3 regions of the Bradyrhizobium sp. T-12 genome follow, and region 2 is predicted to be linked to each of the others. Evidence: riboswitches for the same ligand, from Rfam matches in the RefSeq annotation. Region 2 holds a riboswitch; each other region holds the start of a gene.

Region 1 (10,658 bases), 770 kb from region 2:
AAACCTTCCGGCACGGCCGATGTTTCCAGCGGCGGCGGGAGATGGCCGATGGTGACGGCACCGATGCGCCGCTTGGCCTGTGCAGCCTCGCCGGGATCGTTGACGATGAAGGGGTAGATGATCGGGAGATCGCCGATCAGCGCCTCAGGCCAGCACGCAGACGACAGCGCGACGGATTTTCCAGGCAGCCATTCCAGCGTGCCATGCGCGCCCATATGCACGACGGCATCACAGCCCTGCTGCCGAAGCCAGAGATAGAACGCGACATAGGCATGGCGCGGCGTGCGGGCGAGATCGTGATAGTCGGTATCACGCGCGGCGGCATCGCCACGCTCCGGCTGGACCGCGATGACCGACCGACCGCGTGGGATTGCGGCGAAATGGAATGCGCCATCGCGACAGCCTGGATCGTTCTCCGGCGCGCCCCAGGCCTGCGCGAGATCGTCCTGCAAGGATTGCGGCAGGCCCGAGAGCGCCGTGCGGTAGTCGGCAACGCTCCACGTCAAATTTCGCGTCAGCAGCGTCTCACCGAGAGCTCGAACCGGCGCGACATCAAAGCCAGCCTCGGCGAGATCGGACATCAGGGCCTCGACCGAAGCCAGCGCATCGAGTCCGACCGCGTGCGCGATCTGATGCGGCCGCCCCGGATAGTTCGAGAGCACGATCGCCAGCCGCTTCTCGGCGGTTGTCCTTTCCGCGAGGCGCCGCCACGCCGCAACGCGCGTGGCGACGGCTTTCACGCGCTCGTCATCGGGCCTGTGCGCCAGATGCGAGAACTGCAAATCCGGATCACGGTCGGCGGCGGATTTGAAGCTCACCACGCCCGCGAACAGCCGGCCGTCGACCTCGGGCAGCACCACATGCATCGCGAGATCGCCGGGCGACAGGCCGCGCAACGAGGTCGCCCAGTCCTCGCGTCGCGCCGTGGACAGCGCGACCTGGAACACGGGGCACGATGCGGCGTCGAACGGCGTCGTGCCGTCGTCGCCGATGGCGGAGAACGCCGTTGCGTTGACGATCGCCGCCGGAGGCTTCGTCGCAAGATACGCGCGCAACCAGTCCGCGACACCCGGAGCCTTCAGCGAGGTGACGAACGCGCCGAACGCGTCAAAACCATTCTCGCGCAGCGCCGCGATCAGCGCATCGACCGGGCCGGTGTCGGCGGCCGTGAGATAGGAGCGATAGAAGGTCACCAGCGCGAGGGGCTTCCCCTCGCCGCCCGCCGGCGCAGCAATGACACCGCGCGCGGGATCGTAGAATCCCATCTCGGGCACGGTCATGTCGCCGACAACAGGCCCGGCATAAAGTCCCGAGGCCAGTGCCAGTTGCGCGATCGCCGCCTGCGCCGCGACCGGGCCGCCGGTATCGCAGAGCACCTTGAGGCGGCGCAGCGTCGAGACCGGCAAGGTCGAATAGGCATCAAGCCTGACGTCGTCGCGGCCATCGGCCGGCAGCACGGCGAGCACGATGCCGCGATCCTTCGCCAGTTGCTGAAGGGCGGCGAGGCCGTATGGCCAATAGGATTCGCCGCCGATCAGCCGCACCAGAATGCCGCGCGCCTGCGACAAGGTGCGCTCGACATAGGTGTCGACCGACAGCGGATGACGCAGCTCGGCGAGGTTGGCGAGCCGCAGCGACGGCAGGCTGCCCCGGCCACGGCGCCAGCCGGCTGCGAAGGCAGCAAGGTCGGAATCCGAATACGAGAGCACCACGAGATCGGCCGGGTCCTGGCCGATGTCTCTTGGCGTCGCGGTCTCCTCGAGACCGCGGCTCTCGCGGAAGACGACGTGCATCAGATACCTAATCCCAACCTGATCGCGGCCTCGTCGATATCGCCATGCTCGCCGATCACGACGAGCTTTGATTGCCGGAGATCTGCGCCCCAGGGCTTGTCGAACTGGTGGCGCACGCGCTCGCCGACCGCCTGCAGCAACAGGCGCATCGGCTTGCCCGCCACCGCGATATAGCCCTTGGCGCGCAGCACATTCTGCTCGCGCGCCAGCTTCTGCACCGAGGCGACCAGCGCGTCGATGTCGGCGACCTCAGGGAGATCGATCACGACGGAGGCAAAATCATCGTGCTCGTGCTCCTCCTCGCCGTCGTGATGCGAGGGACGTGCGGCGAGATCGTTCTCGGCGGCAGCGCCGAGGCCGAGGATCAAGCGGGCGTCGATCGCGCCGTCAGTGACGGGCAGCATCGGCACGCGGCGCGGCATCTCGGCGGTGATCACAGCCCTGGCGGCTTCGATCCCGGCGGCGCCCGCAAGGTCGGCCTTGGTCAGCAGCACGATGTCGGCGCAGGCGATCTGGTCCTCGAACACTTCCGACAACGGCGTCTCGTGGTCGAGATTTTCGTCCGCCGCGCGCTGCGCTTCGACCGCATCAGGATCGGGCGCGAAGCGGCCGGCCGCGACGGCCTCGGCATCGGCCAGCGCGATCACGCCGTCGACCGTGATGCGCGAGCGGATCTCGGGCCAGTCGAACGCCTTCAAGAGTGGCTTCGGCAACGCCAGGCCCGAGGTCTCGATCAGGATGTGATCGGGCCGCACGGGGCGCGCCAAGAGCTGCTCCATGGTCGGAATGAAATCATCGGCGACGGTGCAGCAGATGCAGCCATTGGCGAGCTCGACGATGTTCTCTTCGGGGCAATTGGCGTCGGCGCAGGACTTCAGGATCTCGCCGTCGACGCCCTCGCTGCCGAACTCGTTGACGAGCACCGCGAGCTTCTTGCCATTGGGATTCGCGAGCAGATGCTGGATCAGCGTCGTCTTGCCGGAGCCGAGGAAACCGGTGACCACCGTCACAGGGACTTTTGCGAGCGAGCTCATTCGGCGGCCTCCGGCACGACGGCAACAGGGGGAATGCGGGCAAGCGACTGCTTGCGGAAGATTTCGGGCCGGCTGCGCCAGGGCACGAGGCCATCGGGCGCGGCCGCGTAGGCCGCCGCGCCCGCGACCACGTCCTGCGCATTCGCATCCGACAGGCGGCCATAGACATAGGACCAGCGGCCGGGCGCGCTGAGCGCGACCGAGCAGCCCTGGCTGCATGCAGAGAGGCATTCGACGGGAACCACATTGACGCCGTCAGGCACGCCAGCCTCGAGGATCGCACCATGCAGGCGCTTGCCGGGCGTCGTCTCGCCCTCGCCGAGCGTCTCGCCGGCACGGCAGGTGATGCAGACATGAAGTGTGACGGTCATCGCCTCTTCCAGATATCAGCGGGAGGCGATGAGGCACACGGACCATTCTTCAGAAGGCCCGTTTCCCCGTCGCGGAACACCCCGTCCGCCGGTCCAAAACTCGTCGCGCTGGCAGGTCTCCCGGCTTGCGGAGCAGGGTTTTGCCCTTCGATCCCCGCCTTCCCGATTCCCGTGGGAATCAGTGGCTTCGGGCATCTCTCCGGTCACGGTCGCGGGGGCGGCTGCATTTTGGACCCTAATCTTGCCGATTCGGACCCTATCGCATTCCCTCTTCGCCTGTCATAGGACAGGAACCAACGCCGGGCCACCATTTGCCGGTGGCCGCCTCTTGTCAAGCCGAAGGACCGGGACCCATGACGCCTGAACCGGATACCCAAACAACCGAGGACACCGACATCAGGCACGCCCAGAAAATGGCGAAGAAGAAGGCCGCCCGCGGCAAGATCATGGCGACCAAGAGCGGCGAAAAGGGCCTCATCATCGTGCACACCGGCGCCGGCAAGGGCAAGTCCTCCTCGGCTTTCGGCATGATCGTGCGCTGCGTCGCTCACGGCTTCCCCTGCGCCGTCGTGCAGTTCATCAAGGGTGCCTGGGACACCGGCGAGCGGCGCCTGCTCACCGGCCATTTCGGCGAGCTCTGTCAGTTCCACGCGATGGGCGAAGGCTTCACCTGGGAGACACAGGACCGCGCCCGCGACATCGCCGCCGCGCGCGCCGGCTGGGAGAAGGCCAAGGAGCTGATCCTTGACGAGAGCCTGCGCATGGTCGTGCTCGACGAGATCAACATCGCGCTGCGCTACGACTATCTCGACATCGCCGAGGTGGTGGAGTTCCTGACGACCTCGAAGCCGCCGATGACTCACGTCGTGCTCACCGGGCGCAACGCCAAGGACGAGCTGATCGAGATCGCCGATCTCGTCACCGAGATGACGCTGGTCAAGCACCCCTTCCGCTCCGGCATCAAGGCGCAGGCCGGCGTCGAGTTCTGAAGTCGATGGCACGGGCGCTGATGATTCAGGGGGCCGGCTCGGACGTGGGCAAGTCGCTCATCGTCGCCGGTCTCGCGCGCGCCTTCACGCGGCGGGGCTTGCGTGTGCTCCCCTTCAAGCCGCAGAACATGTCGAACAACGCGGCCGTCACCGTCGATGGCGGCGAGATCGGCCGCGCGCAGGCGTTGCAGGCGCTCGCCGCCGGCGTCGAACCGCACACCGACATGAATCCGGTGCTGCTCAAGCCCGAGACCGATGTCGGCGCGCAGGTCATCGTGCATGGCAAGCGCATCGCGACGGCGCGCGCGCGCGACTATGCGGCCATGAAGCCCTCGCTAATGGGCGCGGTGCTGGAGAGCTTCGAGCGGCTGAAGGCGCGCGCCGATCTGGTGCTGGTCGAAGGCGCCGGCAGCCCGGCCGAAGTGAATCTGCGCAAGGCCGACATCGCCAATATGGGCTTTGCGCGCAAGGCCGACGTGCCCGTCGTACTGATTGGCGACATCGATCGCGGCGGCGTCATCGCCCAGCTCGTCGGCATCAAGACGGTGATCGATCCTGACGATGCCGCGATGATCCAAGGTTTTGTCATCAACAAGTTCCGCGGCGATCCCACGCTGTTCGACGACGGCTACCGGCTGATCGAAGAAAAAACCGCCTGGCGCGGTTTCGGCGTGCTGCCCTGGTTTGCCCGCGCCGGCGAGCTGCCGGCCGAGGACGCGCTGGGGCTGAGCGACGCGCGCAAGCCGGGCCAGTGCAAGATCGCGTGCCTCGCGCTGTCGCGGATCGCCAATTTCGACGATCTCGATCCGCTCAAGCTCGAGCCTTCAGTCGATCTCGTGATGGTGCGCCCCGGCGAAGCAATCCCCGGCGACGTCAGGCTCGTCATCATCCCCGGCTCAAAATCCACTCGCGGCGATCTCGCCTTCCTGCGCGCGCAGGGCTGGGACATCGACCTGCTCGCGCATCATCGCCGGGGCGGCCACGTGCTCGGCCTCTGCGGCGGCTACCAGATGCTCGGGCGCCGCGTCGCCGATCCCGACGGCATCGAAGGGCCCGCGGGCGACACGCCGGGGCTCGGGCTGCTGGATGTGGAGACGGTGATGAGCCCGCAGAAGACGCTGACGCGTGTCGCGGCGGTGCATGCCGCCACGGAGCAGCCGATCGAAGCTTATGAAATCCACATCGGCCGCACCGACGGACCGGATCGCGCACGTCCCTTCGCGAAGCTGAACGACGAGCCGGAAGGCGCGATCTCGCGCGACGGCCGCGTGCAGGGCAGCTATCTGCACGGCCTGTTCACCTCGGATGATTTCCGCAAGGCGTACCTGGCAAAGCTCGACATTCCCGCCGGTAACGAGCCGTATGCGGCCCGAGTCGAGAGCGCGCTCGAGGCGTTGGCCGATCACATCGAAAAGCATCTCGACGTCGAAGGCCTGCTCGCGCTAGCACGCTAGCGCCTCTCCGAGCCGCGACCATTCGCTTTCGCTGCCGGGAAGGCCGAGCCTCAGCCATGTCGGATTGTGCGTGAACACGCGCGACCAGATATGGCGATGTGCCAGCTGCTCCTGCGCGGCAAGCGCATCCGGCGTTTCGTAGAGACGAAACAGCGACGCGCCGCCGACGAGCCGCCATCCCTGCGCACGCGCCATCTCGTCGAGACGAACGCAATCGCGCGCAAGCCGCGCGGTCGTGGCCTCGGCCCAGGCATCGTCGTGCAGCGCGCGACAACCGATGGCGATCGCTGCACCCGAGACCGGCCATGGCCCCGAAGCCGCCGCGAGCTTGGCCACATCAGCCGCACTACCAAGTGCGAAACCCAGCCGCAGGCCGGCAAGACCATAAAACTTTCCGAAGGAGCGCAGGACCAGCAGTCCAGGCCGATCCGCTTCGCTCGCGAGCGACAATGCCGGAACAGCATCGGCAAAGCTCTCGTCGATCACGAGACGGCCGACGCCCGGCAGAAGCGCGAGCAGATCCTTTGGCGCATGATTCCGGCCGTCGGGATTGTTGGGATTGACGACGATGGCGAGGTCTGCGTCTTCAAGCGCGCCGAGCTCGCCGACCTCCTGCACGTCCCAGCCCGCGGCCGACAGCACGCCCGCATACTCATTATAGGTCGGAGCCAAGATGCCCGCGCGGCCGGGCGGCCCGAGTTGCGGCAGCAATTGAATGGCGGCCTGCGCGCCGCCCAGTGCGACGATCGGCGCGCGCGTGCGGTAGGCGTGCCGCGCAGCCTGATGCAGAGCGTCGGTTTCGGCTCGCGATGGCAGCGCCGTCCACGCGCGCGCCGTCACCTCGCCCACGGGATAAGGCAGCCGGTTGATCCCGGTCGACAGGTCGATCCAGTCCTCAGCGCGTCCGCCAAAACGCTGCTGGGCCAGATCGAGATTTCCACCGTGCTCGCGCATGCCCCGTTCTTTCACGCGAAGGCCAGGATCGCAAGCACACCGGCTAGCAGCAACATGGCGCGGCGATAAACCGTTAGTCCCTCGCCGATATCCGCGGCCAGCGGATCGCGCGCGCCTTCATTGAGCCAGGGCTCGTTCGTGATGCTGCCGTGATAGATGCGGGGGCCGCTGAGCCGTACACCGAGTGCGCCGGCCATGGCCGCTTCCGGCCAGCCCGCATTGGGCGAGCGGTGACGGCGCGCATCCCGCGTCATGCACGCCAGCGCTTCGGATCGTCGCGGCGCCAGCAGCACGAACAGGAATCCGGTCAGGCGCGCCGGGATGAAGTTGACGACATCGTCGATGCGCGCGGCGGCCCAACCGAAGGCTTCGTGGCGCTCGCTGCGATGGCCGATCATGGAGTCCAGCGTGTTGATCGCCTTGTAGCCCAAAATGCCGGGCAATCCGAACAGCGCGCCCCAGAACACCGGCGCCACGATGCCGTCGGACGCGTTCTCTGCAAGGCTCTCGATCGCCGCACGCGCGATCCCGGCCTCATCGAGCGCCGCGGGATCGCGACCGACGATACGCGAAACCGCCTCGCGCGCGGACGCAATGTCCCCGGCCAGCAACGGAGCCGCAACCGCCGCGACGTGATCGTGCAACGAGCGCAGCGCGGCCAGGGGCCAGGCCAGGACACCGACCAGCACGATCTGGATCCAACCCGCGGGCAGCAAGACCTGAATCATCCAACCGATCGCAACGGCGGCTGCGATCACCAAGAGCGCTCCGGCGATACCGGCCGCGCGGCGGAGCGCCGGCGGATCGGAGGCGCGATTCCAGCTGCGATCGATGGCGCCGATCAGCCGACCCAGCCAGGTCACGGGATGACCGATCCACGCGAACAGCCATGACGGCCAGCCCAGGAGGGCATCCACCGCCATCGCCACCACCATCGCGCCCGCAAAGCCCAATCTCGCCTCCTGTCCCGCCCCTGTTGCGCAAAGCGAGGGCCAAGCGCAACCCCCTCCGCATCTGATTTCGGCTTTGTCTTTGGCGGCGATTGATGGTTAGTCAGGCCCTCGAGGAGAGTTTCATGGCCGTCATCTTGATCACGGGCGGAGCCCGATCGGGCAAGAGCAAGCGCGCGGAAATGCGCACGCGCACCTTTGCCGGCCAGCCGGTCTATGTCGCGACGGCCGAAGCGCTCGATACCGAGATGGAGGCGCGCATCGCGAAGCATCGCTCGCGGCGCGGAACCGACTGGCTCGAACGCGAGGTGCCGCTCGATCTCGTATCCGCACTGGCCGAGACGGACGGCGGCGGCGCACGACTGGTGGACTGCCTGACGCTGTGGCTCTCCAATCTGATGCATGCGACGCGCGACTGGGAGCACGAAGTGACCGAACTCGCAGCCGTCCTCCCCCGCTTGAAAAGCCCCGTCGTGCTCGTCACCAATGAAGTCGGCCTCGGCATTGTCCCCGACAATGCGCTGGCGCGCAGTTTTCGCGATGCCGCCGGGATCATGAACCAGATGATCGCTGCGATCGCTGACGAGGTCGAGTTCGTCGTCGCCGGCCTGCCGATGAAACTGAAATGATGCCGCGCGCCGAACTCCTCAAAGACATTGTCGCCGATCTCAGGATGGCGGCGTCGTTCGTCACGATCCTCCCGGTGGCATCGTCGAAGCCGGCGGCTGACGGCGCCATCGCGCGGGCGACCTGGGCGCTTCCCTTCGCGGGACTGCTGGTCGGCCTTGCCGGCGCCTTCGCCTACAAGGTCGCCTTCCGTTGCGGGTTGACACCGAACCTTGCTGCCCTGCTCGCCCTGGCGACCACCGCCCTCATCACCGGCGCGCTGCACGAGGACGGTCTCGCAGATACCGCCGACGGACTTGGCGGCGGACGCACGCGCGAGCGCAAGCTGGAGATCATGCGTGACAGCCGGATCGGAACGTACGGAGCCTGCGCGCTGATCCTGTCGTTCGGCCTACGCTGGAGCGCGCTCGCGACGATCGCCGATCCCATCGCCGCCGCGCTGGCGCTGTGCGCCGCGCATGCGGCGGCGCGCGCGGGCGTGCCGGCCTTCATGTCGCTGGTGCCGCCCGCGCGGCCGGACGGACTGTCAGCGAGCACCGGCGTGCCGCCGGGCCGCAGTGTCGCCATCGCCTTCGCGGTTGGAACGCTCGCGCTCGTCCTGGCGTTGGGGCCAGGCAAGGCGCTGGTCGGCCTGGTCCTGCTGTCGCTCGCCGGATGGACGTTGGCGCGGCTGGCCATCCGCCAGATCGGCGGGCAGACCGGCGACATTCTCGGAGCGTTCGAGCAGATCGGCGAAATCTTGATCCTGCTGGTCGCCGCAGCCTTTCAGATCGGACGTTGACCCCATGGTCGAGTTCGACGACAGCTTCCGTCGGCAACTGCACGAGCTGTTCGTGTGGCGCCGCGACGTCCGCCGCTTTCGCAGCGATCCGCTGCCGGAGGGCGCCATCGCAGGGCTGATCGAGACCGCCTGCCTGTCACCCTCGGTCGGCCTCAGCCAGCCCTGGCGCTTCGTCATCGTCGATGACGCCGCGCGGCGCCGGGCCGTGATCGAAGACTTCAGGGCATGCAATGCCGATGCGCTCAGCTGCTATTCCGGCGAGCGTGCCGCGCGTTATGCCACGCTGAAACTGTCGGGCCTCGAACAGGCGCCCGGCCATCTCGCCGTGTTCGCCGACAAGGCCAGCGACACCGGTCATGGCCTCGGCCGCGCCACCATGCCGGAGACCACGGAATATTCCGTCGTCGCCGCGATCACCGCGATGTGGCTCGCCGCGCGCGCGGAAGGCATCGGCCTCGGCTGGGTGTCGATCCTCAACCCGGATCGCATCCATGCCATTCTCGACGTGCCGGATACCTGGAAATTCATCGCCTATCTCTGCATCGGCTATCCCGAGGTCGAATGCGACCAACCCGAGCTCGAGCAGGCGAAATGGGAGCACCGGCTGGGCGCCGACGAGTTTACCTTGCGGCGCTGAGACGAACGGGATTTCCGCTACGGCAGCTCGACAATCTTGCGCTGCATGAGCATTTTAAGAGCCGCGCCCACCCCGCATCGCATGTCCTTCAAATTGGGATCAAAGGTGGCGTCACGTCCGAACTTTCCGGACACGTACAAATTGGTGCAGCCCCAGACATACGGCGACCTGGCATTGTGGTTTCGATAGCCGAGCCCGTTGAAGCTTTCCAGCCGGTACAAGACCGTTCCGATGCCGGACCAATCGAGACCTTGCCAACCAAGGAGGGTGAGATAGTCGATCGTGCTATCCTCCCAAGAGAACGGCGGATCGCCTGAGGGTCGTCCCTTCGGGACGTTCACGGTCTTGGCCGACAGCGGATCGCCGTTCAGGTGACGCGAAAAATCGAAATTGGTATCCGCGTGAATCAAGCCCACGACGTACCAGGGCACACTCATCCTGGCTTCGATGGACTGATATCGCTCCTTGTTGGCCTGGATGCGCCCAACGAACTTGTCCAGATCGGACAGGCGTTGGGGATCGAGGGTGGCTTGGTCAAAGAGTTGCTCGGCCTCCGACTGGATCGCTTTCCGATCGAACCTCGGGGCAACAGTCGGTTGGCTCGGCACGGTGATATTGCTGTCCTGTCTCGCGTATCCGACCTCCGCATAGTTCCAATCGAGCTCCCTGCGCAGGGCCGCAAGTTTGATCTGGTCGGCTTCGCTCGGTCGAGCATGCGCGCCCAGATGCGCAGCATCCATCTCCTTGTCGTTGATGCTCTGTCTGATCGCGTCGCGCCGCTTCTCCAAGCCGTCGTGATAGAGCCTCCATTGCTCCCTGCTGTCCTTGTCCGAGACATACGAGAAGTATTCGGAGAAGCGCAGGCGCAACTCGATGTCCTGGTTGAGGGCCGTGTCGATGAATTTCGAGATGTAGGTCTGGTGCAGATCCTGGGCCTTGCTCTCGATCTCCTTCTGCTTGAGGGCGACCTCCTGCTCCGCCTTCCTGAGATCGAGCCGCGCCTTGTAGGCATCGACCGCGGCTGGAATGGCAACGGCGACACCGCCGCTGATCAGCGTGCCCCAGATC
Region 2 (10,658 bases):
TGTCGCCGGTGACGGTGAGAAACGCCGTGAGGCCCGGCGTCGTGTAATTGAGATTGCCGACGCCATTCTGCTGGGAATAGCGATTGTTGTCGCGATAGCCGTCGGTGCTGACGGCATTGCCGTAGAACGAGGTCGACCACGGCCCCGAATTGAGCGAGGTCGAGACATTGCCGAGCCTGGTGTTGAACGAGCCGAAGCCGGCCTCGATGCGCGCGGTCACGGGCGGTCCGCCGCTTCCGGTCTTGGTGACGATGTTGATCACGCCACCGACCGCGTTGTCGCCATAGAGCACCGCGCCGGAATTGCCGCGCGTGATCTCGATACGCTCGATGGAATTGAGCGGGATGGTGGAAAGGTCCACCTGCGCCATGTCGACGTCGTTGAGCCGCCGGCCGTTGACCAGCACCAGCGTGTTGGCGGTGGCAAAGGCGCCGAAGCCCCGCAGGTCCACGCTGGTCTTGGCGCCGATCTGCCCGCCATAGAACGTCGTGATCTGGGCTCCCGGGGTCTGCGTGGCGATGATCTCGGCAAGCGTCTGCGACGGCGCATGCGCGATATCCGCGGCCGTGATGACGGTCGTGGCTGCTCCGACGATGCCGCCGTCACCGGCGACAGCCCCGGAGCCCGGGCCGGATGAGCCGGTTCCATTGCCTGCCGGCGCGACATTCGCGGCTCGCCGCGGCCTCGTCGCCTCACCCTCACCGATCGCCCTGGCCCGCGTGCGGTTCTGATCGTCGGGCTTGCTCACCTCGACCGGCGGTAACTGCTCGGCGACAGCATGCTGGGCGAAGGCCGCGGAGAGACCGAGCGAATGGAGCGAGACCGATGCGAACAGGCCTACGCTGAGGCGCCGGGCAGCAGAAGCGAGACGGGACAATGTTGTAACCTCGGTATGACGTCGGTGGCACGTCACAGCGAACGAGGTTTCACGGCAGAGCAATGGGCTGCTCCGGTGAAGCCAATGTCTGTACTCCCCGACCGACATCCTCGCGTGTGACCACGGCTGACGGCAGGTCTCCTGGCTCGCGGGTCGTTACCTTGCGTCGCCTTCCCAGGACCGAGATTCCCAGTGGCACAGGACGAAAGATTCACCGCTTACAGTTGCGGGGGCAGCCGTGGCGTTGAGACAAATCCCGGCGTTGGGACGCCCCGCACCACATTCCCTTTTGATCTCCATGAGGAGAACCGTCGCGATCATCTACGTGCCGTTCCGCCGGAGAGTCAATCGGCAGTCGGTGTAGCAACTGCGGCTCAAGTCCGCCCTCGCAAACGCTGGGCCTGGGCCCAGGCGGCAGCGACATCGCGAGGCGGAACATCGACGCGCTTGATCGGGGTCAATTCGCCGGAGGCCGAGACGATCGCAGTCTCCTCGCGGCGGCAGCGCGTGCAGACAAAGCGAACCTCATGCGGCGACGCCGACCAGCTCGACCGCTTCACGTTGGCCGCCATCGGCCAGGCATCGCAATGCGAGCACGACACCAGAAATCGGCCGGGATCGAGCATACCCATTCCATCGGACTCCGCGTCCTACCCGCGTCTTCAATGGCTAACCCACGTGAATCGTTCCGGTGCCCTAGCACCGCCGGTTCCGTTAGACCTCGTCGGCGACGGCATTGCGAAGGAGGCCGACCTTGTCGATCTCGACCTCGAGGACATCGCCCGCCTTCATCCAGAGCGGCGGGGTGCGCCGCGAGCCGACGCCGCCCGGCGTGCCGGTGGCGATGACGTCGCCGGGCTCGAGCCGGGTGAACTGCGAGCAATATTCGATCTGGCGCGGGATATCGAAGATCATCTGATCGATGGTGGTGTCCTGCACCACCTCGCCGTTGAGCCGGGTCTGCAGCCGCAGCGGCCCGACCTCGCCGACCTCGTCGGGCGTCACCAGGAACGGACCGAAGGCGCCGGTGGCGGGAAAGTTCTTGCCCGGCGTGAACTGATGGGTATGGCGCTGGTAGTCGCGGACGCTGCCCTCGTTGTAGCAGGCATAGCCGGCCACATGGCCGAACGCCTCGGCGCGGGGGATGTAGCGGCCGGCCTTGCCGATCACGACGGCGAGCTCGCCCTCGAAGTCGAGCTGGGTCGAGACCTTCGGGCGGATGATGTCGGTGAGATGCCCGGTCTGGCTGTTGGCGAAGCGGCCGAACACGGTGGGATTCTCGACCTCGGTACGCCCGGTCTCCTTGCGGTGATTCTCATAGTTGAGCCCGATGCAGAGGATCTTGTCGGGGTTCGGGATCACAGGCAGGAAGGCGATGCTGGCCAGCGGATGGCGCCTCGCCCGGGCTGCCGCGGCGGCGACCTCGGACAGAACGCCCGCGGCGATCGCCGATTTGAGATCTGGATAGCGATCGCGCAGCACCGCGCCGAGATCGGCCACGGTGTCGCCCTCCACCAGACCCCATGACGCCGCGCTGTTGATTTCGAAGCTTGCGAATTTCATCCGATGTCCCCCTGCTCAACCGACCCTATCAGGTCGAGATGGCGGGGACGATGGCGGCCGGGGATGGCGCGGTTGCGATCCCTGCAAGGCAGCAGGCGATGCGCTCAGCGCGCGCCCTTGAGGCTGCAGGAGGTCGTGCAGGTGACAGTCGTGCCGCGATCGCATGATTTACAGGCATTGACGCACTGGTTCATGTCGCGGGGGTTGTAGCTGTAGTTCCGCAAGGGACAGACCGGCGTCGAGCCGGTGATGTCCTGCTCCTGGTCGCAGGCCGCCGTCATGAGCGCGATGATGATCACGGCAACGAGGCGCATGGGATTGCCCTGTGAGGCATGGCAAAACGACGTTCACGGCGCACGCTGCATTGCAGCGAACCCCGGCCTTCCCAACACGGGCACCGCCGATCAGCGACGCCCGCATGCCATCAGGATGCGCGCCAAACGTTAAGAACGGATTGCAGCCGGCCTCAGGCCGCCGCCTGAGTTTCCGCCGCCTTGGTCGCGATCGCCTGCCGCATGTCCAGCGCCAGCTGACGGTACTGCTCCGAAAGCTTCAGATAGAACTCGCGCTTGGTGCTGTCGGTGGCGAGCTTGGCGATCAGCTCGCATTCGGCGGTGAGCGTCTCGAACCGTTCCAGCCTGTCCTGAAGTTCTGGCATCGGCGTGTCCCCATCAAACGCCTCAAGGACATCCAACCTAAGCCCGGGAAATAGGTCACGGCGAACATCGTTATCCCGTAGAAACAATTTTTCCGGCGCGGCAGCCTATTTGCTGTCGAGGCGCCAGGCGCCGTCCCATCCCTGGTCCGGCGGGCTCGCCTCGAACTGCGCGATGCGGCCGAGCATCGTGCGCGAGGGGCCGTCGCCGGGGACGGCTTCGAGCGCCGCGCCAAAGGCCGCGCGCGCCGCGTCGAAGCGCCGGGCGCGATAGGCGGCGAGCGCCTCGGCATAGTGTGTGCGCAAGCCAAATTGCGCATCCGTGAGCGCGCCAGCCCTCGCCATCACCTCGAAGATCGTCTGCGGCGCGGTCTGGCCGGCGACTGCCAGGCGATCGATTTCGCGCAGCTCGAGCTGCGATCCGATCGCCTCGGCGGTGGCCTGCGAGATCAGGATGCGGGTGCCGTAGACCTTGTTGACGGCTTCCAGCCGCGAGGCCAGGTTCACGGCATCGCCCATCACCGTGAAGCTCATCATCAGCTCCGAGCCGATGCTGCCGGTCAGCACCTCGCCGGTGGCGATGCCGATCCGCAAATCGCACGGCGCGGGCATGGCGCGAATGCCGAGCAGGTCCGGCAGCTGGCGCTGCAGCGCGGGCACCTGGTCGGCCATCTCGATGGCCGCGGTGCCGGCAAGCAGCGCCTGCTCGCCCTCCTCGATGAAGGGCGGGCCCCAATAGGACATGATGGCGTCGCCGATATATTTGTCGATGACGCCGCGATTGCTTCGGATGGGCGCGGACATCACCGTGAAATAGTGGTTCATCACCCTGACGAGGCCGCGCGGCGTCATGCCTTCGCTCATCGAGGTGAAGCCGCTCATGTCGCAGAACATGATGGTCATGACCCGGCGCTCGCCGTCGATCGCGACCTCCGGCCGGTCGATCAGCCCCTGCACCACCTTGGGATCGATGTAGCGGCCAAAGGTCTCGCGGATCCGCTCGTTGTGGCGGAGCTGCTCGGTCATGCGGTTGAAGGCCGCGGCGAGCTCGCCGATCTCGTCCTGGGTTGAGACGGTGATGGTCTTGTCGAAGCGGCCGGCCTCGACCTCGCGGGCGCCGGCGAGCAGCAGCCGCACCGGTCGCGTGATGCCGCTGGACACCAGAAGCGCAAAGACCAAGCCGACGATCGCGGCGAGCAAGGTCACGACGCCCGAAACGACGATCGCCTGATGCTGGCGGCTGATCACCTGCGACGTCGAGAAGAACACCTGCGCCAGCATGTCGGCGCGGATCGCGTCGATCTTGCGGTTGAACGCATCGCGCAAGATATCGAGATGCTCCAGCGTGCCGCGGGCCGCGGGCATGTCCTTGGCGTCGACCTGCTTGACCAGTCTGGCATTGCCCTCGTCCAGATCGCGCCGCAGCTCGGCGACGGCACTCTCGATCCGAACGTCGAGCCGCGCCAGCGCGGCATTGTCGGAATAGGTTCTGGGATCGTCGATGATCGCGTTGATGAGCTTGCGCGCGGTCTCGGCCTCCTCCTCGAACTTGCGGTCCAATGCCTGGAAGTCGCGAAGCCGCGCCGCATAGGCCTCCTCGTCCGACGAGGATCCCATTCGGGTCATCACCATTTGCCGCAGCGCCAGCGCCCGCTCCAGAGAACGGATGTTGGCGCGGGCGAGATGGCTGTAGGCGGGGATGTAGCGGTTGGTCAGCTCGTCCAGGAGGACGCCGACCTGGCTCGACATCACCATCGACAGGACCGAGGTGACCAGCATCAGGACGATCAATCCGAGGGCGATGCCGACGATCTTGCGCCGGATCGACTGGTTGAAAATCGGCATAGGTGCAGGGGGCAAAGGGTGAAAGGACGGAACCGGGAACTCAATACACCGGATTTGGTCCAGGGAACACGCGCATCTGCGCATCCATGACGCGGTGAGCCGTCGGCAAGCGGCGCGCGAGCCCAATGCGTTAACAAAGGTTAAAGGGACTGTCCCTTCCCAAGTTCCCCGGTTCCAATCCGTATTTTGCCGCATTGTTGCGACAGCGTGAAGGATGCGAAACGATGCCGTGGCATCGTTTGCCGTCGTCTTTGATTCTCAAGCCGCATGTCGTCGCGGACCTTGGTTTGTAATGGTTTCGCAGGGGGACCATGGAATGAACCAGTGCCTACGCTCGCTCGCGTGTGTCGTTGCCGTGGCCGCATTGGCCCTCCTTCCGACCGAGCTCGCGGCGAAGAGCAGTCACAAATCGTCCGCGCCGAAGAAGTCTCATGAGGCCAAAGCCGGCAAGTCGCGTCATGCAGCTAGCGGCAAGGCGCGGCATGTCAAGCAAGCAAATGGCAAGCATGCCGAGGCCAAGCGCAAGTCGAAGAGCAGCGACGAGCCGTCCAGCAAACCGGCGTCGCCGCCGCTGACCGGCGACCTCGCCGCGCTGAAGGACGCAATCGACCTCGCGCGCAAGGGCAAGACCGAGGACGCAAGCGCGGCGCGCGATCGCATTGCCGATCCTGCGGGGCAGAAGCTCGCTGACTGGTTCATGCTGCGCCATTCCGAGAGCACGGCGAATTTCAAGCGCTACGCCGCCTTCCTCGCCGCCAATCCGGACTGGCCGAGCCGCACCCTGCTGCGCCGCCGCGCCGAGGCGCGGCTGTGGCAGGAGAAGAGCGACGCCGCCATCGTGCACACATTCACGATGGACCGTCCGATCAGCGCCAAGGGCAAGTTCGCGCTCGCCCGCGTGCTGCTCGCCGAAGGCGATACCGACCGGGCCACGCGGCTGGTGCGCGAGGCCTGGCGCACGGACGAATTGTCCGAGCGCAGCGAGGAGGATTCCTACGAGGCGTTCCGCGATCTCCTGACTGCGGACGATCATCGCGCCCGCATGGACAGGCGGCTCGGCGCCAAGGACTACGCCGGCGCCCGCCGCGCCGCAAGACGGCTCGGCGAGGATGCGCTCGCAATCGTCAAGGCCTGCGCCGCCGTGACCGGCAAGGCCAGCAAGGCCAAGGATTATCTCGACGACGTGGCGACCGATGCACGCCGCGACCTCGGCTATGTGCTGTGCCGCGCTCAATGGCACCTGCAGAAGGATCGCATCGACGATGCCGCCGAGGTGATCCTGGCCGCCGCACCCGAGACCATGGCGGCGCAGGATACCGATGCCTGGTGGCGTGAGCGCCGCCTGCTTGCGCGCAAGCTGCTCGACCAGGGCAAGGCGAAGACCGCCTACGACGTGGTACGCACCGCGGCTGTGCCGGAGAAGGAGGTCTACCGCGTCGACTACCACTTCATGTGCGGCTGGATCGCGCTGCGCTTCCTCGACGATCCCAGGACGGCGATGGTGCACTTCGCCGCCATCGACGAAGGCTCGGCCAATCCGATCGCGCTGTCGCGCGCCCATTACTGGCGTGGCCGCGCCGCCGAGGCGATGGGTGCTGTGGCCGATGCGCGCATGAGCTATCGGGCGGCATCGCGCTATCCGACCGCCTATTACGGCCAGCTGGCCCGTGCAAAGCTCGGCCTCGACCGCATCGAGCTGCGTCCGCCCTCGCCCGTCCTGGCCGCCGCCGATACGCCGCCCACGGACGAGCGCGTGCGTGCCGCCGACATGCTCTACGGCATCGGCGAGCGCGACATGGTGTTCTACTATGCCGAAGACTTTGCCAAGGAGAGCACCGACGTCACCGCGCTGGAATCGCTCGGCGAGCTCGCCGGACGGCGCAGCGATGCGCGCGTCATGCTGGAGGTCGGCAAGACGGCGCTGGCGCGCGGGCTCGCGCTCGACCATTACGCGTTTCCGACCATCGGCATCCCCGAGCACCGGCAGGTCGCCCCTGCGATCGAGACCAGCGTGATCTATTCGGTGGCGCGTACCGAAAGCTCGTTCGACCAGCGCGACAAGTCGGCCGCCAACGCGGTCGGGCTGATGCAGGTGACGCCGGAAGCGGGACGCGATACCGCCAAGCGTTTCGGCCTGACCTATGACTGGGACAAGATGGTCTCCGATCCCGTCTACAACACGCAGATGGGCGCGGCCGAGCTCAGCGCGCTGTTGTCGGAATATCGCGGCAACCAGATCATGACCTTCGCCGGCTACAATGCCGGCCGTGGCCGGGTGCGCGAATGGGTGCAGGCCCGCGGCGACCCCAGGGATCCCAATGTCGATCCGGTCGACTGGGTCGAGCGCATCCCGCTGTCGGAGACGCGCAACTACGTCCAGCGCGTGATCGAGAACGTGCTGGTCTACCGCGCAAGGTTCGAGGGCAGCGGCATGATCGCCGCGAAATCCGAGCAGCGCGTCACGACGCACGAAGTGAGCGCGGAACCAACGGCATCGGCCGCAGCCCCATCGCCCTAGCCTCGCGACCGCCGGGGCTGGACGCGGCGCGAAGCTAGACGCGGGAACTGCGGCCGACGGATCTGCGCGGCCGGCATCGTGAGGCTAGCCGTCACCTCCTTCCAGGGTTCGAAGGTTGTGCACGCGCAGATATGCCTCAGCCAATGAGCGCGAGAGCGCGCCCATCTGCATCATCCAGCTCCAGCTCGTGATGGCCGTCAGCACCGCGACCGTCTCGATCGCGCTGCGGTAAGGCCACAGCACGTCCATGGCCGTCTGCTGGCGGTAGCAATCGTAGCCGCAATACCGCTCTTGCCTGGACACCTGCCGGACGTAACTAGAACCCAGCGGCCGGGCGCATGCGCTGCAGGCCGCGCCGTGGCGGGGATGTTCCTGATTGACGAGCATGAATCTCAATGCCGTGTCCTCGCCTCTTTCCTGCCCGTCTGCTCAGGACGCCGCGCGCGTACGCTCCTGGATCACCGGCGCCGCTTCCTGGTGAATTGCGTAGCACTCGTAGCCGCAGTAGCGCAGCAGCGTCCTGGCATCGCGCAGATAGCCACCGTCGATCTCCTCGCAGCACCACAGACACGACGTCTTGCGGAACGGGGTTCTGCCGTTCACCAATATGAATCTCACGTGGCACCTCCCAGCGCGAAGCAGTAGACCGTATCGACCAGAGAGGCGGCCGGCGGCGGCGCGCAGATATGGTTGCGGCCGTCGGGATTGTCCCTGTTGCGCTCGACCTTCTGGGACGGGATCAGGATGTATTTCCCGTCTTCCCGGCGCCGGGCGTAGATCTTGCCTTCGACGTAGCGTATCTCGGTCGGGTAGCAATCCGCATTGTTGCAGCAGCTCAGAACCGGATTGTCCGGCATGCGCCAGTTCGAATAGAACTTCTCGTGCAGCGCTTGATCCTGAGGCGGATGGTGACGATGCGATCCATCCCGTCCAGCGTCCTCGGCCTTCAAGCCCGTTGCCAGCGGAAGCGGCAGCGTGATCGCCAACAGGAGCTTGCAGCCTCGGTTCAACTCACAGCCTCCGGACGAGAAAATGAACCTGACGGGTTAGGTGCGGCGGCCGATCCTCATGCCACCTGACATTGGAACAGCCAGCGGCGGTCGCGTTCGCGACGTGCCCTGAACCGGTCGAGGCATTTCCGCGAGCAGAGCGGCGTCCGCCAGGAGTAGTATCGGATCAAGCCAAACTTCCCGGCACAGAGGGCGCAGCTTTTGGACTCGAGACGGCGCTCGGAGTCATCGGGGCTATCGCACATGATCCTCTCCTCTTGACCTCTGGGGTCCTGGCCTCCTCCTGCGCAAAAGGCAGGAGGCGCCACGGTCGTCACGGAAAATGCGGCTTCTCAATCGCGACCGCCAAATCATGCGGCAAGTCGGGGCAACGGACGCAGAGCCTGGTTCTTCGGGTGCAACACGCCGAGCTTTTCGGCAATTTGTGCTCCGCAATCGACTTCTCTCGATTGGCCGCAAGACTAGGCTCCTTGCAACGCACCGCTCAATTGTACGGAGGTAAATTCACGCTAGAACTAGGGTTGTGCGAGCTATACGTAGGTTTGTGCCGTGGTTTTGCGGACTTCCGCTCACCTGCGCAACGTGACGGCGCAATGCGCGCAGGCTGCACGGCAATCGGGAGTTTTGCCGACAATCCGACTTTGGTCGGAGGCAATTGCCCCTGTAATGGCAAAGTGCTCTACTCACCTTGGACGCCAGCGAGCCGGGGCAATTGCGATGATGCCTGGCCAGATCACGAAAATCGGGAGTTCGGCCGCACAATTCCTGCTCGGCGGCCTTGCGGCGCTTCGATCATTCGGCAACGGCGAGAAGGACGGCCCCGCCGTCGTAGACGCCTCGCGGCAGAATACCGACCTGCGTGATGCCGTGAAGCAATGGCGCGAGGTGTTCGAGCACAATCCCGTCATGTACTTCATGGTCGATCCCGCCGGAACGGTGCTCAACGTCAATACGTTCGGCGCCGCCCAGCTGGGCTACACGACGGACGAACTGATCGGCCAATCCGTGCTGAACGTCTTCTTCGAGGAAGACCGCGAGTTCGTACGTCAATGCGTCGCCTTGTGCCTGACGACCGTGGACCAGTCGCATACCTGGGAGATTCGCAAGTTCCGGAAGGACGGGTCGGTGCTTTGGGTCCGGGAAAACGCCAAGGCGATGCTGCGCGGCGACGGCACGCCGATCCTGCTGGTCGCCTGCGAGAACATCACCCAGCGCAAGGAAGCGGAGGATGCTCTGCGGCAGAGCGAGGCCTACCTCGCCCAGGCCCAGGAACTGAGTCACACCGGCAGCTTCGGCTTGAACTTTGCGACCGGCGAAGCCGTCTGGTCGAGGGAGACCTTCCGCATCTTCCAGTGTGATCCGGCGACCAAGCCGAGCCTGGGCTTCGTCTTCCAGCGCATCCATCCGGAAGATCGCGATACGGTCCGCAGCACCCTCGAACGGGCCTACCGCCTGGCGGAGGATTTCGACCACCAATACCGCCTGCTGATGCCCGACGGGTCGGTCAAATATCTGCATTCCGTGGCGCGCGCGGTTCGACATCCATCCGGGCGCATCGAGTTCGTCGGGGCGGTGACCGACGTCACGATGGCCAAGGAAGCCGAACAGCGGCTGCGGCGCAGCGAAGCCTATTTGACCGAAGCCCAGCGCCTCAGCCAAACCAGCAGCTGGGCCTGGGACGTTCATCGCCAGGAGTTCGCCTACCGATCGGCTGAGCTCTACCGCCTGTTCGGGTTTGAGCCGGACCAGACCGATATTCCGGCCAAGGCTTTTCAGCAACGTATCCTGCCGGAGGACTTTCGGCGGATTATCGAGGTCGAGCGTGAAGCGGTTCGGCAGAAGCAGCCCTTCCAGGTCGACTTCCGGATCGCGCGCCCCGACGGTGCGATCAGGCGCATCCACAGCGAGGGCCATCCCGTGATGGGCAGCGACGGCGAGGTGATGGAAATCATCGGTACGCACGTGGACGTCACCGAGCAAATCGCGGCGAAAGATGCGCTGCACAAGGCATTCGACGAGCTCAAGTCATCCGAGCAGCGATTCCGCGACTACGCCGAGACCGCATCGGACTGGTTCTGGGAGACCGGGCCGGACCACCGCATCACCAGGATATCGGAACATGCCGACAGCTCCAGCGCTCCGCCGACGGGCGTGATCGGCCTGCCCCGCTGGGACATTCCACCCGATGCC
Region 3 (8,571 bases), 760 kb from region 2:
GCTGACCATCGCGGGCCTCGGGCCGGGCAGCGATGCCCTGGTGACGCCCGAGGTCACGGCCGCGCTTGCCACCGCGACCGACATTCTCGGCTACGCGCCCTATGTCGCGCGCGTGCCGCCGCGTGCTGGGCTGAAGCTGCATCCCTCCGACAATCGCGAGGAGCTGCAGCGCGCCGGCGAGGCTTTGCGGCTCGCCGCAGAAGGCCGGCAGGTCGTCGTCGTGTCATCCGGCGATCCCGGCGTGTTCGCGATGGCCTCGGCCGTGTTCGAGGCGCTGGAGCAGGCGCCGCAATATCAGGCGCTGCCGATCCGCGTGCTGCCCGGGATCACCGCCATGCTGGCGGCGGCTGCGCGTGCCGGCGCGCCGCTCGGCCATGATTTCTGCGCGATCAACCTCTCGGATAATCTCAAGCCCTGGACGATCATCGAGAGGCGTCTGCGCCTCGCAGCGGAAGCCGATTTTTCGATTGCGATGTACAATCCGCGATCGGCGAGCCGGCCCGAGGGCTTTGGCCGCGCGCTCGCGGTGCTGAAGGACGCCGGCTGCGGCGAGCGCTTCGTCATCTTTGCGCGCGCGGTCAGCGCGGCCGACGAGAAGATCGTGACCGTGACGCTGAACGAAGCGGCGCCGGAGATGGCCGACATGCGCACGCTGGTGATCGTCGGCAATTCGCAGACGCGCCGTGTCGGCCGCTGGGTCTATGCACCGAGGCGGGTCGAATGACCGAGCCACTCCATCACCTCAGCGACGCTCTCGACCCGTCGGCGCTCGGGCAGCGTCGGCCGCGAGATCATGACCACGGGAAGGCCGAGCATGCGGGCCGCGTCGACCTTGGCACGCGCGCCGTCGCCGCCGGAATTGCGGGCGACGATCCACGCGATCTCGCGGGCGCGCAGCATCTCGAGCTCGCTGTGAAGCGTGAACGGCCCGCGCGACACGATCACGTCAGCGGCGAAGGGCAGGGCCGCCTCCTGCGGATCGACGAAGCGCAGCGTGTAGGCATGCTGCGGCTTCATCGCGAACGGCGTGATATGCTGGCGGCCGATGGCGAGGAACACGTTCGCGGGCGCCTCCGGCAGCGCGGCGGCGGCGGCACTGATATCTGCAACCTCGATCCAATTGTCGCCGGACATGCTGCCCCAGGGCGCGCGCTCCAGCGCGAGCAGCGATGTCCCGGTGTCCGCGCAAGCTTCGACCGCGTTGCGGCTCATCTCGGCTGCGAATGGATGCGTCGCGTCGATCACATGCGTGATGCGCTCGTCGCGGATGTAACCCGCAAGCCCGCTGACGCCGCCGAAACCGCCGATGCGGGTCGGCAGCGGCTGATCGGCCGGCACGTGAGTGCGACCGGCGTACGAATAGACGGCATCGATGCGCGCGCGCGCGACCTCGGCTGCGAGCGAGCTCGCATCGGCCGTCCCGCCCAGTATGAGGGCGCGCATCATGGCTGATCCCTGGCTGACCATCATCGGTATCGGCGAAGATGGCCTTGCCGGGCTGTCGGAAGCAAGCCGAAAGGCGCTTGCCGATGCCGAAACCGTCTTTGGCGGGGAACGGCACCTCGCGCTCGCCGGTGTGGGCAGTCGCGGCCGTGCGTGGCCAGTGCCATTCGATGCCGGTGTCGTGCTGAGCTGCCGCGATCGGCCGACGGCGGTGCTCGCCTCTGGCGATCCGTTCTGGCATGGCGCAGGCGCTGTTCTCGCCGAGAGACTCGGTAGCGACGAGTGGATCGCGCATCCGGGACCGTCGACGTTTTCGCTCGCGGCTGCGCGCTTAGGCTGGCGGCTGGAGACCACGATATGCATTGGCCTCCATGCCGCGCCGTTCGAGCGTCTCGTACCGCATCTGGCGCGAGACGCGCGCATCATCTGCCTGATGCGTGATGCAACGGCGGTTGATGCTCTCGCGAAATGGCTGACCGATCGCGGATGGGGTGCCTCGCTGATGTGGACACTCGAGGCGCTTGGCGGGCCACAGGAATATACCGACCAGCATCGCGTCGACCTCTTTGCCGAGGAGGTGACCTCAAATCTGGTCGCGGTGGCCTTGTGGGCGAGGGGCACGCAAGGCATTCCCCGCAGCTCAGGGTTACCGGACGATCTGTTCGCCCACGACGGCCAGATCACCAAGCGCCCTGTGCGCGCGCTCGCGCTCTCGGCGCTGGCGCCGCGTCCGGGCGAAGGGCTGTGGGATATCGGCGCGGGATCGGGGTCGATCTCGGTCGAGTGGGCACTGTGCGGCGGGACGGCAACCGCCATCGAGGCGCGTGAGGATCGCGTCGCGAACATCAGCAAGAATGCAGCCGCGTTCGGGCTGGCGCACCGGATCAGCGTCGTCACGGGGAAAGCGCCCGAAGCGCTCGCTACACTGGAAGCGCCGGATGCGGTCTTCATTGGTGGCGGCCTCGATCGTGCGATGTTCGATGCCGTCTGGTCGCGCCTCGCGCCTGGAACGCGGCTCGTTGCACATTCGATCACGTTGGAAACCGAAGCGCTGCTCGGCGAGCTAGAGCAGGGCCATGGCGGTCAGCTGATGCGGGTCGAGATCGCGCATTCCGCGCCGCTCGGCCGCTATCGTTCCTGGGAAGCTGCACGGCCGGTGGTGCAGTGGAGTGTGACCCGATGAAAGTGGCTGGCTTCGGGTTCAGGAGAGATGTCACGCTGGCCTCGCTGCGCGATGCGCTGCGGGCGGCGGGCGGTCCCGAAGGTCTCGCAGCGATGGCGACTGTCAGCGACAAGGCCGACGCGGAGCCGCTAAAGCAGCTCGCGCGTGAGTGCGGTGTGCCGATCAAGGCTGTTCCGGCTGAGATGCTGGCCGGGATCGCAACGCCAAGCCAGTCGGATCTCGTGATGGAGAAGTTCAGGACCGGATCGGTCGCAGAAGCCGCGGCGCTCGCGGCGGCTGGCCCTCGCGCGCGGCTGATTGCGACGCGGGCGGTCTCGCAGGATCGCACCGCAACCGCCGCAATCGCGGAAGGAGACGGCGCATGACGGTGCATTTCATCGGCGCCGGGCCGGGCGCGCCAGATCTGCTGACCCTGCGCGGCCGCGACCTGATCGCGGCCTGTCCGGTCTGTCTCTATGCGGGCTCACTGATCCCTGACGGCGTGCTTGCGCATTGCCCTCCCGGCGCGCGCATCGTCAACACCGCGCCTTTGTCGCTCGATGAGATCATCGCGGAGATCGCCACGGCGCATGCCGAGGGCAAGGATGTCGCACGGCTGCATTCCGGCGATCTCTCGATCTGGTCGGCGATGGGCGAGCAACTCCGCCGCCTGCGCGCGCTGGGCATTCCCTTTTCGGTCACGCCGGGCGTGCCGTCCTTCTCCGCCGCTGCGGCAGCGCTCGAGGCTGAGCTGACCCTACCGGGGCTTGCCCAGACGGTCGTCCTGACGCGCACGCCGGGCCGCGCCAGTGCAATGCCTGACGGCGAGAAGCTGGCCGCGTTCGCCGCGACCGGCGCGGTGCTCGCGATTCATCTGTCGATTCACCTGCTCGACCAAGTCGTCGCCGAGCTCACGCCGCATTACGGCGAAAATTGTCCGGTCGCGATCGTCTGGCGCGCAAGCTGGCCGGACCAGCGTATCGTGCGCGCGACGCTCGGCACGCTCGATGCAGCAGTCGGCGCGGAGATGGAGCGTACTGCGCTGATCCTGGCCGGCAAGACGCTTGGCGCTACGGATTTTGACGAGAGCCGCCTCTACGCCGCCGACTACGACCGTCGCTACCGACCTGTCGGCGCCGAGCCTCGCTTTCCGGAGGCGTCGTGATGGCGGTGGGCCTTGTCATCTCCGCACCGGCCTCCGGAGTCGGCAAGACCACGCTGACGCTGGCGCTCGCACGCGCCTGGCGCCATCGCGGCCTGAACGTGCAGTGCTTCAAGAGTGGCCCCGACTACATCGATCCCGCCTTCCACGCGGCCGCGACGGGCCGCGCCTCCGTCAATGTCGATAGCTGGGCGATGGACCGCGGCACGATCGCCCATCTCGCCAGCCGCGGCGCGGATGCCGATATCGTGCTCGCCGAGGGCTCGATGGGCCTGTTCGACGGCGTCGCCGCGCGCGGCGTCTGCGGCACCGGTGCTACCGCCGACATCGCGGAGATGCTGGGCTGGCCGGTGCTGCTGGTGATCGACCCCTCTGGACAGGCGCAGACAGCGGCGGCGATCGCCGCAGGCCTGCGCGATTACCGCGCCGGCGTGCGCCTCGCGGGCGTCGTGCTCAATCGTGTCGCCAGCCCACGCCATGAAGACCTGGTGCGGCGTGCGCTCAAAGATGCCGGCATCGCCGTGTTCGGCGCGCTGCCGCGCCATGCCGAGATCAGCCTGCCGAAGCGGCATCTCGGCCTGGTGCAGGCCGAAGAGCAGGCCGAGATCGGCAAGCTGATCGACGAGGCCGCGCGCTTCGTCGCCGAGCATGTCGATCTCGCTGCCGTGTTGCGCTCCGCAGCCGGCTGGTCGCCGCAGCCGGCCGCAAATGGCCTGACCGTGGTGCCGCCCGGCCAGCGCATTGCGTTGGCGCGTGATGCCGCGTTCTCCTTCGTCTATCCCCATATGCTGGAAGCCTGGCGCGCGGCGGGCGCCGAGATCCTGCCGTTCTCGCCGCTGGCCGATGAAACGCCTGACGCGAGCGCCGATGTGTGCTGGCTGCCCGGCGGCTATCCCGAGCTTCATGCCGGCAGGATCGCGTCCAATGCGCGTTTTCGCGAGGGCCTGCGCGCCTTCGCCGAAACGCGACCCGTGCATGGCGAATGCGGGGGCTATATGGTGCTGGGAGCCGCTTTGACCGACGCGGACGGGATCCGCCATGAGATGACAGACCTGCTTGGCCTCGAGACCAGCTTTGCCAAACGCCGCATGCATCTGGGCTATCGCCTCGCGACGCTCGCCGCGCCGATGCCGGGATATCGCGCCGGGGCGCGCCTGCGCGGCCACGAGTTTCACTATTCGACCATTCTCGCCCAGCCTGACACGCCGCTCGCGGTCGTGCATGATGCGACGGGTGCAGTCATCGCCGAAACCGGCTCGCGGCGCGGCCGTGTCAGCGGCACGTTCTTTCATCTGATCGCGGAGGATCGGTGAGCGGATTCGTCTCCTTCATCTCCGCCGGACCCGGCGACCCCGAATTGCTCACGCTCAAGGGCGCCGCGCGGCTGCGCGAGGCCGACGTCGTGCTCTATGACGATCTCGCCTCGGGCGCGATCCTCGATCTTGCCCGGCCCGAAGCCAATCTCGTCTCGGTCGGTAAGCGGGCAGGGCGGCCCTCGACCAAGCAGCATCACGTCAACCGCCTGCTGGTCGACTATGCCGTAACGGGCGCGCGCGTGGTGCGGCTGAAGTCCGGCGATGCCGGGATATTCGGCCGCCTCGAGGAGGAGATCGAGACGCTGCGCGAAGCCGGCATCGGCTATGAGATCGTCCCCGGCGTCACCTCGGCTTGCGCCGCCGCGGCTCAGGCCGGCATTCCCCTGACAAGGCGCCACACCTCGCGCCGGGTGCAGTTCATCACCGGCGCGGACGTCACCGGCGAGCTGCCGCCGAACCTGAATTGGGCGGCGCTGGCCGACCCTGAAGCGACGACCGTGGTCTATATGGGCCGGCGCACCTTTCCGGCGCTTGCCGCAAAATTGATCGCGCATGGGCTTGCCGCGGATACGCCGGCGCTGGTCGCCGAATCCCTCGGCCGTTCCGACGAGCGGCTGGTCCGCACCACCATTGCCGAGCTTGCCGAGCAGCTTGCCCGCGGCGGCGCGGCTTCCACCGCCGCCGTGATCCTGTTCGGCGCGCTGGCAGGGGATTATCCGTCGTGACGGCCGCGGCCGCCCTTCGCCTCTTGACGCAGGCGCGCCGAAAGGAGCACACAGGAGAGGCATGGTGCTCAACGCGGCGCAAAGCGCCGGAGCATAATCGGGAATGGGGATGGGCGGACCAAGTTGCGGCGCTCAAAACCCCAGCCGCCCCCGCGACTGTAAGCGGTGAGGGGCTCCGATCAGCCACTGGGCCGCAAGGCCCGGGAAGGCCGGAGAACCCAGTGAACCGCGAGCCAGGAGACCGGCCCTGCACGTTTTGAGGCCAAGGCCGTCGGGTGTGACGGCAGGAAGGATCTGAGCCATGCATATCGAACCCGGGATCGTGACGGGCGCCAAGCTCGTGTTGAGTTACGCAACCGGCATCGCCGCAGGCGGCGTTGCCCTGAAGCTCGCGGCCGAGACCGTACGCGAGCAGGGCATGACGTCGTTTGCCGCGCGCGCCTTGGCCACGACGGTCCTCGTCTTCGTCTTCTTCGAGATCCTGCCGCACTTCCCGGTCGGCGTCTCCGAGGTCCACTTCATTCTCGGCTCGACCTTGTTCCTGCTGTTCGGTGCGGCGCCCGCCGCCTTTGGCCTCGCGTTCGGCCTGCTGCTTCAGGGCGTGTTCTTCGAGCCGGCCGACATCCCGCAATACGGCATGAACGTCACGACGCTCCTGGTGCCGCTGTTCGCGATCCAGGCGATCGCCACACGGACCATCCCGCGCAACACCGCCTATGTCGATTTGAAGTATCGCCAGGCGCTGGCGCTGTCGACGACCTATCAGGCCGGCGTGATCGGCTGGGTGGCGTTCTGGGCGCTCTACGGCTCGGGCTTTGCGATGAGCAACCTCGCCAGCATCGCGACGTTCGCCGCCTCTTACGCGCTGGTCATCGTGATCGAGCCGCTGGCCGATCTGGCCGTGCTGGCGCTGGCGAAGTCGCTGCGCGGCGTCACCGCGCCGGGCTTCGTCACCCCGCGCCTGCACAACGCGGCCTAAAGAGACAAGGGGCGGCCGTCATGGCCGCCCCCCCGGCGCCCGCGATGCTCACGCTTTCCCTGATCGGCATCGGTTGCGGCGATCCTGGCCAGCTCACGCGCGCCGCCATTGAAGCCATCAACGCCGCCGATCTCGTCCTGATCCCGCGCAAGGGAACGGCGAAGTCCGATCTCGCCGATCTCAGGCGGACGATCTGCGCGGATGTTCTGACCAATCAAACGACGCGTATTGCCGAGTTCGATCTTCCCGTGCGCGACACAGAGGAAGCGGATTACCGCAAGGGCGTGGACGACTGGCACGATGCGGTTGCCGCGACCTGGCAGCACGCGGTCGCAGATCATCTCAAGGGTGAGGGCAAGGTTGCGCTGCTGATCTGGGGCGATCCCTCGCTGTATGATTCCTCGCTGCGCATTGCGCGGCGGCTCGATCCCTTGCCCAAAATCGAAGTCGTACCCGGCATCACCGCGATCCAGGCGCTGTGCGCGGCCCATGCGCTGCCCCTCAACGACATCGGCGAGCCATTTCTGGTCACGACGGGACGGCGCCTGCGCGAAGGCGGCTGGCCGCAAGGCGTCGACACCGTGGTGGTGATGCTCGACGGCGGCACGGCGTTCCAGTCGCTCGATCCTGATAGCCTCCACATTTACTGGGGCGCCTATCTCGGCATGCAAGATCAGATCATCCTATCCGGCGCGCTCGCCGAAATCGGCCCGCGCATCGTGGCCGTGCGGCAGGAGGCGCGCGCGCGCCACGGCTGGATCATGGACAGCTACATTCTCAAGCGGACGCGTTAAGCGAGGCAGCATGCTCCCCGACTGGGTCACCGACAAATGCCCCGAAATCTCCGCGGTCCATCGCGACGCGGCGATCGCGCGTCAGGCGCAACTGACGAAGCCGACCGGCGCGCTCGGCCGGCTCGAGCAGCTCGCGATCGAGCTCGCGGGCTTGCAGGCCACCGAGCAGCCGCGCGCGGCGCGCGTGCCGATCATCGTCTTCGCCGGCGACCACGGCATCGTCGCGCAGGGCGTGTCGGCCTATCCGCAAGCGGTGACCATCGCGATGATGGCGAATTTTGCCGCGGGCGGTGCCGCGATCTCGGTGCTGGCGCGCGAGCTTGGCTCCAGCCTGGAAGTGGTCGACGCCGGCACGCTTGCGCAGGAGGAGATGACGGGAATCGTCACCGACAAGCCGCGCCGTGGCACGCGCGATTTCAGCGTCGAAGCCGCGCTCACACCTGCGGAACTGGCGTTCGCCTTCGAGGCGGGCCGGCGCGCCGTGGAGCGCGTGGCGGCCAATCCGCCCGATCTCCTGATCTTCGGCGAGATGGGGATCGGCAACACCACCACATCGGCGGCGATTGCCGCGAGCCTGCTCGGCATCAGCGCCGAGGAGATCGCAGGCAGCGGGACCGGCGTCGATGCCGCCGGCCGGGCGCACAAGGCGCGGGTGATCGACGCTGCGATTGCGCATCATGGCGTTGCGGGAGCGTCGCCCGAAAAAATCCTGTGCGCCGTCGGCGGTCTCGAAATCGCGGCGATCTCGGGCGCGATCATCGCGGCCGCGCAGCGCCGCATTCCCGTATTGATCGACGGCTTCATCGTGTCGGTCGCAGCGCTCGCAGCAGTGCGGCTGAACCCGTCCTGTCAGCCGTTCCTGCTGCCGTCGCATCAATCGGCCGAGCAGGGGCACCGGCTGGTGCTGCGCGCGCTGAACGTGCAGCCGCTGATCAGCCTCGATCTCAGGCTCGGCGAGGGATCGGGCGCCGCCATCGCGCTACCCTTGGT

Evidence for each region. Region 2 has a riboswitch for cobalamin ahead of AC0WRY_RS16435 (TonB-dependent receptor). Riboswitches for the same ligand answer to the same signal wherever they lie in the genome.
Region 1: it holds a riboswitch for cobalamin, as region 2 does, so the genes downstream of both, AC0WRY_RS12730 (DUF1636 family protein) here and AC0WRY_RS16435 (TonB-dependent receptor) in region 2, are expected to answer to the same signal.
Region 3: it holds a riboswitch for cobalamin, as region 2 does, so the genes downstream of both, AC0WRY_RS12795 (energy-coupling factor ABC transporter permease) here and AC0WRY_RS16435 (TonB-dependent receptor) in region 2, are expected to answer to the same signal.

The regions. Positions count from the first base shown of each region.
Region 1 covers NZ_CM177756.1:2,723,710-2,734,367, reverse strand. Annotated here, with positions in the region: gene cobN (cobaltochelatase subunit CobN) at 1-1,793, opposite strand, end outside; gene cobW (cobalamin biosynthesis protein CobW) at 1,793-2,827, opposite strand; gene AC0WRY_RS12730 (DUF1636 family protein) at 2,824-3,198, opposite strand; cobalamin riboswitch at 3,292-3,511, opposite strand; gene cobO (cob(I)yrinic acid a,c-diamide adenosyltransferase) at 3,552-4,187, shown strand; gene AC0WRY_RS12720 (cobyric acid synthase) at 4,193-5,641, shown strand; gene cobD (threonine-phosphate decarboxylase CobD) at 5,630-6,595, opposite strand; gene cbiB (adenosylcobinamide-phosphate synthase CbiB) at 6,607-7,548, opposite strand; gene cobU (bifunctional adenosylcobinamide kinase/adenosylcobinamide-phosphate guanylyltransferase) at 7,671-8,174, shown strand; gene cobS (adenosylcobinamide-GDP ribazoletransferase) at 8,171-8,953, shown strand; gene bluB (5,6-dimethylbenzimidazole synthase) at 8,958-9,590, shown strand; gene AC0WRY_RS12690 (hypothetical protein) at 9,608-10,658, opposite strand, start outside.
Region 2 covers NZ_CM177756.1:3,494,418-3,505,075, reverse strand. Annotated here, with positions in the region: gene AC0WRY_RS16435 (TonB-dependent receptor) at 1-877, opposite strand, end outside; cobalamin riboswitch at 992-1,205, opposite strand; gene AC0WRY_RS16430 (hypothetical protein) at 1,252-1,509, opposite strand; gene AC0WRY_RS16425 (fumarylacetoacetate hydrolase family protein) at 1,592-2,440, opposite strand; gene AC0WRY_RS16420 (hypothetical protein) at 2,545-2,754, opposite strand; gene AC0WRY_RS16415 (hypothetical protein) at 2,907-3,098, opposite strand; gene AC0WRY_RS16410 (adenylate/guanylate cyclase domain-containing protein) at 3,204-4,940, opposite strand; gene AC0WRY_RS16405 (lytic transglycosylase domain-containing protein) at 5,257-7,458, shown strand; gene AC0WRY_RS16400 (hypothetical protein) at 7,543-7,845, opposite strand; gene AC0WRY_RS16395 (hypothetical protein) at 7,888-8,076, opposite strand; gene AC0WRY_RS16390 (hypothetical protein) at 8,073-8,468, opposite strand; gene AC0WRY_RS16385 (PAS domain S-box protein) at 9,186-10,658, shown strand, end outside.
Region 3 covers NZ_CM177756.1:2,738,354-2,746,924, forward strand. Annotated here, with positions in the region: gene cobJ (precorrin-3B C(17)-methyltransferase) at 1-724, shown strand, start outside; gene AC0WRY_RS12765 (cobalt-precorrin-6A reductase) at 700-1,446, opposite strand; gene cbiE (precorrin-6y C5,15-methyltransferase (decarboxylating) subunit CbiE) at 1,445-2,626, shown strand; gene AC0WRY_RS12775 (cobalamin biosynthesis protein) at 2,623-2,991, shown strand; gene cobM (precorrin-4 C(11)-methyltransferase) at 2,988-3,770, shown strand; gene AC0WRY_RS12785 (cobyrinic acid a,c-diamide synthase CobB) at 3,770-5,080, shown strand; gene cobA (uroporphyrinogen-III C-methyltransferase) at 5,077-5,808, shown strand; cobalamin riboswitch at 5,854-6,072, shown strand; gene AC0WRY_RS12795 (energy-coupling factor ABC transporter permease) at 6,110-6,787, shown strand; gene cobF (precorrin-6A synthase (deacetylating)) at 6,832-7,581, shown strand; gene cobT (nicotinate-nucleotide--dimethylbenzimidazole phosphoribosyltransferase) at 7,592-8,571, shown strand, end outside.